2 regions of the Geodermatophilus sp. SYSU D00705 genome follow, and region 2 is predicted to be linked to the other one. Evidence: riboswitches for the same ligand, from Rfam matches in the RefSeq annotation. Region 2 holds a riboswitch; the other holds the start of a gene.
The links. A riboswitch is a leader RNA that binds a small molecule or an ion and turns the genes downstream of it on or off. The one in region 2 is predicted to bind cyclic di-AMP.
Positions count from the first base shown of each region.

Region 1: another riboswitch for cyclic di-AMP. It lies ahead of ACI78Q_RS13740 (C40 family peptidase); the one in region 2 lies ahead of ACI78Q_RS21745 (C40 family peptidase).

Region 1 is NZ_JBJGYT010000015.1:69,986-73,020, forward strand. Features, by position in the region: gene ACI78Q_RS13720 (SMP-30/gluconolactonase/LRE family protein) at 1-71, shown strand, start outside; gene ACI78Q_RS13725 (hypothetical protein) at 119-343, opposite strand; gene ACI78Q_RS13730 (NAD(P)-dependent oxidoreductase) at 397-741, opposite strand; gene ACI78Q_RS13735 (hypothetical protein) at 770-934, opposite strand; cyclic di-AMP (ydaO/yuaA leader) riboswitch at 1,294-1,420, shown strand; gene ACI78Q_RS13740 (C40 family peptidase) at 1,436-1,933, shown strand; gene ACI78Q_RS13745 (hypothetical protein) at 1,957-2,328, opposite strand; gene ACI78Q_RS13750 (HAD domain-containing protein) at 2,550-3,035, shown strand, end outside.
Region 2 is NZ_JBJGYT010000044.1:21,034-24,068, reverse strand. Features, by position in the region: gene ACI78Q_RS21750 (DUF2568 domain-containing protein) at 1-369, opposite strand, end outside; gene ACI78Q_RS21755 (hypothetical protein) at 1-14, shown strand, start outside; gene ACI78Q_RS21745 (C40 family peptidase) at 546-1,601, opposite strand; cyclic di-AMP (ydaO/yuaA leader) riboswitch at 1,617-1,763, opposite strand; gene ACI78Q_RS21740 (hypothetical protein) at 1,963-2,142, shown strand; gene ACI78Q_RS21735 (phytoene desaturase family protein) at 2,171-3,035, shown strand, end outside.

The sequences.
Region 1 (3,035 bases), on a different contig from region 2:
ACCGCGCGCCGGTGCGCGAGGCGGTGCTGCTGGCGACCGAGGTCGACGTCCCCCACGCCGGCCGGCCGTAGTCAGGCGGACGTCCGCCGGCTGTCCCGCTCCTCCGGCTGACCGGGGGTCAGCTCCCGGTGGCGCCGGGAGGCGGCTCCGCCGGGCGCGGCTGCCCGTCACTGCCGGGCACACTGGGGTCGACGGTCCCCATGGTGCCGCCCTGGGCTGCGCGCGGCTCCTCCTGCTGCGACGGCGGCCCGACCAGGTCGGGTTCCTCGCGCTCGCCCGGGTTGCCGCCGGTGGCCTCGTTGGCGCCCCCGTAGGGGCGGCCGGTCATGTTGCCCTCTGTCATCTCCGGACCTCCTCGTCCTGGGTGCGGGGGTGGGTACCCGGGGCGGGCGGCGCTCACGCGGGGGCGAGGACGCGGACCGGGGAGCCGGCGAGGAAGGCGGCGACGTCCTCGACGGCGTCGCGGAAGAACACCTCGTAGGTGGCGCGGGTGACGTAGCCGAGGTGCGGGGTGAGGACGGTGTTCGGCGCGGTCCGGATCGGGGCGTCGGCGGGCAGCGGCTCCCGGTCGTGGACGTCGACGCCTGCCCCGGCGATGCGGCCGTCGCGCAGGGCCCGGACGAGGGCGGCCTCATCGACGATCGGGCCGCGCGAGGTGTTGACCAGGATCGCGGTCGGCTTCATCCGGGCGAGCTCGGCGGCGCGGGTCAGAGCATGCGGCAGCGGCCCCTGCCCGGGGATCCGGGAGGGGCCGCTGCCGGGCGGTGGATCAGTAGCCGCGGCCCCGGCCGTAGCCCTTGCCGCCGCCCTTCTGCTTGGCCTGGTAGTCGGCGATGAACTTCTTGATCTTCGCCTGGTTCTCCGGCTTGCGGGCCTCCTGGATGACCTTCGCCGCGATCCCCGACGCCACGAGCTTCCGGATCATGCCGGCCATGTGGTTCCTCCTCGGTTGGTTGCGTTGATCGTGCCCGCCCAACGGTCCGGCCAACCACCGAGGTTCCCGTGGCGATACGTGCGGTCGTCCCCACGGACGGTCAGGACGCTCCGTATGGGGTCCAACTGCCCTTGACTTCGCTGACCTGCCCAATTGTCAGCAGCGACGGGACCTTGGTCCCGGTGTCCGACGTGGTGGGACTGCGTGTCGCGCGCGTGTCGGCCCGCGTCTCGCCCGGGCGCCCTCGCGCCGGCGCTCGCCCGGCGTGGCCGCGCGCGTGCGTCTAGCGTCCTCTGCGGTCCCGACGGGCCCCCGTTGCCGAAACCGTGGCGACACCCGTCGGACCCCGCCGAACAGGGGCGTGGCCACTGCCGCGCCCGGACCGGGGACCCACCGAAGCACAGGGGTGAAACACGGCCTGTTGCCGTGCCGGGCGACCTCCCGCCCGAACCCGACAGCTAACCCGGTAGGCGGACGGATGGAACAGGAGAACCGTCGTCGATGACGACTGCCCGCACGTCCTCAGCCCGTCGCACCATCCGTGGGATCGCGGTCGCCGCGATCGCCGGCGCCGGGATCGCCCTCACACCCGCCACCGCCTCGGCCGCCCCGGACACCATCGCCGTGTCGGCCGCGGCGGTCGCCAGCCCGGCGGCGCAGAGCGCCGTGAACACCGCACTCGCCCAGGTGGGCGATCCCTACCGCTGGGGCGCCTCCGGCCCCAACGCGTTCGACTGCTCGGGCCTGACCTCGTTCGCCTACCGGGCGGCCGGCGTCGGGCTCCCGCGCACCGCCCGGGCGCAGTCCGGCGCCGGGGTGGCGGTCTCCCGCGACAACCTGCAGCCAGGTGACCTGCTGTTCTTCTACCGCCCCGTCTCGCACGTCGCGATGTACATCGGCAACGGCAAGATGGTGCACGCCTTGCGGCCGGGGCAGCCGGTGAGGGTCGACAACGTGAGCTACATGCCGAGTTACGCCGGCGCCCGCCGCATCGCCTGACCTGCTCTGCCGGTGTCCTGTCGCTAGTGGCGGCAGGGCACCGGCGGCTGGTCGGCCGGCTGCAGCGAGAAGACCGAGCCGGCGTCGCGCGGCCAGGAGTGCAGGAACAGCAGTCCGAGGCGGGTGTTGACGAACGCCTCGGGTCCCGCCTCGCGGACCAGGTCCGCCAGGTGGGCGGTGTCGTGGTTGCGGTGCCGCTGCAGCTCGTCGCCGACGGCCAGCGTGACGACGTCCCCGACGGCCCCCATCACGACGACCGGCTGCCAGTGGGCGTCGTCGGCCTGCGCCAGCTGGACGTGCGCCGGGTGCGGGGCGTGGCCGCGGGCGAGGCGGCGGCAGGGAATCGGCGTCTCGACGCGGCTCGAACCCGGGTGCGACTCGAGGTGGTCGGACACTGGCTCCCCCTGGTTCCGTGCTCCACCGGAAGACCGGCGGACTGTCAGCGAACCACCTCGCTGCCCCGCTCGCCGGGGTGCCGAACGTCCCGGACGGCGAAGTCGCCCGTGTGGGTGCCCGCTCTGCCGTCGAGGTGACGGACGGCGACGGGTCAGCCGGGCGCGACGCCAGGAAGGGGCCGCGCTCGGGTACGAGGGTGGCCATGGCCGCGAGTGGAGACGTGCCGATCCTGCTGCTGGACGTCGACGGCGTGCTCAACGCGGCCTGCAGGGACCTCCCCGAGGGCTGGCGACGCGGGACGTTCAACGGCTTCGTGCTGTCGTGGGACCCGACGGTCACCGCCCGGCTGCGCGAGCTGCACGAGTCGGGCCGGGTGGAGATCCAGTGGCTGACGACCTGGGCCGGCGACGCCGACCGGCTGCTGGCCGAGCCGATGGGGCTCCCGCGCGGGCTGAGGGTGCACGCCCGGGAGGGGGCCGCGCCCACCGGCTTCCGCGGGCCGCTCGGGACGGCGACGGACTGGTGGAAGCTGGCCTGCGCCCGCGCGGTCGCCGAGGCCGAGCCGGGACGGCGCATCGTCTGGATCGACGACGACCTCGCCGAGCAGGCTGCCGACACCGGCGAGTGGCTGGCCGCCCACCCGCACGTGCTGGTGGTCGCACCGACCCTGGGCGTCGGGCTCACGCACGCCCAGCTCGACGAGATC
Region 2 (3,035 bases):
GGCCGGGGCGCTGACGGCGTCCGCCGACGCCGGGGAGGTGAGGGGCCCGGAGAGCACGGTGCCGAGCACGGCCGCCGCGGCGAGGACGACGGCCAGCCGCGGCGAGCCGCTGACCAGCAGCGCGGCCACCGCGCCCCCGAAGACGACGACCTTCACGAGGACGGCGAGCGCGGCCACCTGCACCACGGCCTGCGGCGCAGCGAACACGCCCCACAGGACGGCCACCCCCAGGGGTAGGCCGAGACCGAGGAGCCAGCGGCCGGTCGTCGTCGCGCCGGTGGTGGCGCCCCAGTACCCGAGCGCACCGAGCGCGCCGAGCTCCGCGGCGAACGCGACGCCCGCCCAGGCCCACTGCCATGCCTGCGCCATACCGACCTCCTGTTGTGAACAGTGCTCTCCTTCGAGATCAGTGTTCACGAGCGCGTCGGCGCGGTCAAGGTCCGGAGACGCGCGGAGCCCCGGTCGCGTCGTGCGACCGGGGCTCCGGGATGACCCCGTCCAGGGCACCGCCCCTAGCAGGCGAGGGGGGAGGACGGGGCCCTTTCTCAGCCGGCGATGCGGTTGAACCGCGGCGTGGCGCCCATGGCGTCGACGCTGGCGACCTTGACGACGTCGCCGGAGGTCGGCGCGTGCACCATCTGGCCGTTGCCGAGGTAGATGCCGATGTGGCTGACCGGGCTGTAGAAGGCGACCAGGTCACCGGGGCGCGCCTCGGCCCGGGACACCTGGGTGCCCATGGACGCCTGCATGCGGCTGGAGTGCGGCAGGCTGATGCCGGCGGCCTTGAAGGCGTACTGCACGAGCCCGGAGCAGTCGTAGGAGCCCGGCCCGGCCGCCGCCCAGACGTAGGGCTTGCCACGCTGGGCCATGGCCGTGTCGATCGCGGTCTGGACAGCCCCGCTGCCGGCCACCACCGGCGCGGAGGCCGCGGGCGCCGGCGTGGAGCGCTCGGCGCGGCTGGCGCGCTCGGCCCCGCCACCGTGGGCGGTCGCGGCCGCCTCGAGGGCGGCCCGCCGCTCGTCGGCGGACAGCCGGGCGTAGTCGGCCTGGTAGGCGTTGATCTGCTCCTGCAGGTCGGCCTGCTGCGCGGCGACGGCGTCGTACTGCGCCTGGGCCTCGGTGGCGGCGCGGTCGGCCACCGCCTGGGCCTCCGCGGCGACCTCGCCGGCCGCGACGGCCTGGTCCAGCAGCACGTTCTGGTGGCCGGCGACGGTCTCCAGCAGCGTGACCCGGTTGACGAACTCCTCGGCCGAGCCGCTGGTCATGAGCGCCTGCAGCGAGCCCATGCTGTCGCCGGTGAAGGCACTGCGGGCGATGCCGCGGACCTGCTGCTGGGCCGCGGTCACCGCGCCCTGCGCGTCGGTCACCGCCGCGGCGGCCTGCTGGGCGGCGGCCTGCTGGGCGGCGAGGGCCTCGCGGGCCTCGTTGAACTCCTCGGTGACGACCTCCAGCTCGTGGCCGCGGGCCGCGACCAGGGCGGCGGCCTCCTGCGCGGTGGCCGGCTCCTCCGCTCCGGCGGACGACGGCACGAGGGTGATGCCGAGGGCGCCGGTGACGGCCAGGACGAGGGCAGCGCGGCGGGCGGTGCGAGGGGACGCCATGGGGCGGCGGCACTCCGTTTCTTCCACGGCCGCCTACCGGGTTAGCTGACGGGTTCGGGCGGGAAGGCGCCCGGCGCGCCGGCCACGGCCGTGCGCGCTTCACCCCAGTGCTGCGGTGGGTCCCCGGCCCCGCGCCCCCGGGGAGGAGGGCGCGTGCTCGGCGGCGTCCTCGGGGTGTCACCCAGGTTGGTGACGGAGCGCCCCGCCGGACACACACACCGTAAGGGCCGTGACGCTGCCGTGACAATTACCTGGATGTGATTTCGTGGACTCTCGACTCCATCCGCCACACACGCGGGACCGGTGGGTCCGGTGGTGCCGGTGGGGTTTGGCGACCGCTCCCCGCGAGCACGTCCAGCGCATGGACCTCAGACGCCCCCTGGCCGCCCTCCTCCTCGCCGGGGTGCTCGCCGGGTGCAGCAGCACCGAGACCGGCGGGAACACCGACGTGAACCGCAACGAGCAGGACTGCGGCACCGCCGAGCAGGCTCCCGGGCAGGGCTGCGAGGAGAGCGAGGACGCGCCCGCCGAGGGCAGCTGACGGTGCCGGCACCGGCTACGGTCCGCCGGTGAGCGGAGCGGGCGCATACGACGCCGTCGTCGTCGGTGGTGGGCACAACGGGCTGGTGGCCGCGGCCTACCTGGCCAGGGCCGGCTGGTCGGTGCTGGTGCTCGAGCGCCGCGAACGGGTGGGCGGCGCCGCGGTCAGCGAGCAGGTGTTCCCCGGCGTCGACGTCCGGTTGTCGGCCTACTCGTACCTGGTGAGCCTCCTGCCCGACCGGATCGTCGCCGACCTCGACCTGGAGGTGACCCTCGCCGACCGCGCCGTGGCCTCCTACACCGCCGTCCCCGGGGGCGCGGGCCTGCTCGTGGAGCGGGACGAGGGGCCGGCCACGGCCGCCTCGTTCCGCGCGCTGACCGGCTCAGACGCCGAACTGGCCGGCTGGCAGCGCTTCTACGGCCGCCTGGCCACGCTGGCCGAGGACCTCGCCCCCACCCTCATCGAGCCGCTGCTCTCCCCTCAGGAGCTGGCCGGCCGGCTGCGCGACCCGCAGCTGTGGCAGGACCTCCAGCAGCGCCCCCTGGCCGACGTCGTGGGCGACCACCTGACCTCGGACGTGGTGCAGGGCGTGGCACTGACCGACGGGCTCATCGGCACCTTCGCCGACGTGCACGACCCCGGCTCGGCCGCCGGCCGCTGCTTCCTCTACCACGTGGTCGGCAACGGCACGGGGCGCTGGCGGGTGCCGGTGGGCGGCATGGGCGCGGTCACCGGCGCCATGGCCGCCGCGGCCCGCGGGGCCGGCGCCGAGCTGGTCACCCGCGCCACGGTGACCGCGCTGGAGCCGCGCGCCGACGGCGTCACGGTGCACTGGACCGACGACAACGGCACCGAGCGCGCGGTGGACGCCGGGCACGTGGTCTGCGGCGCGG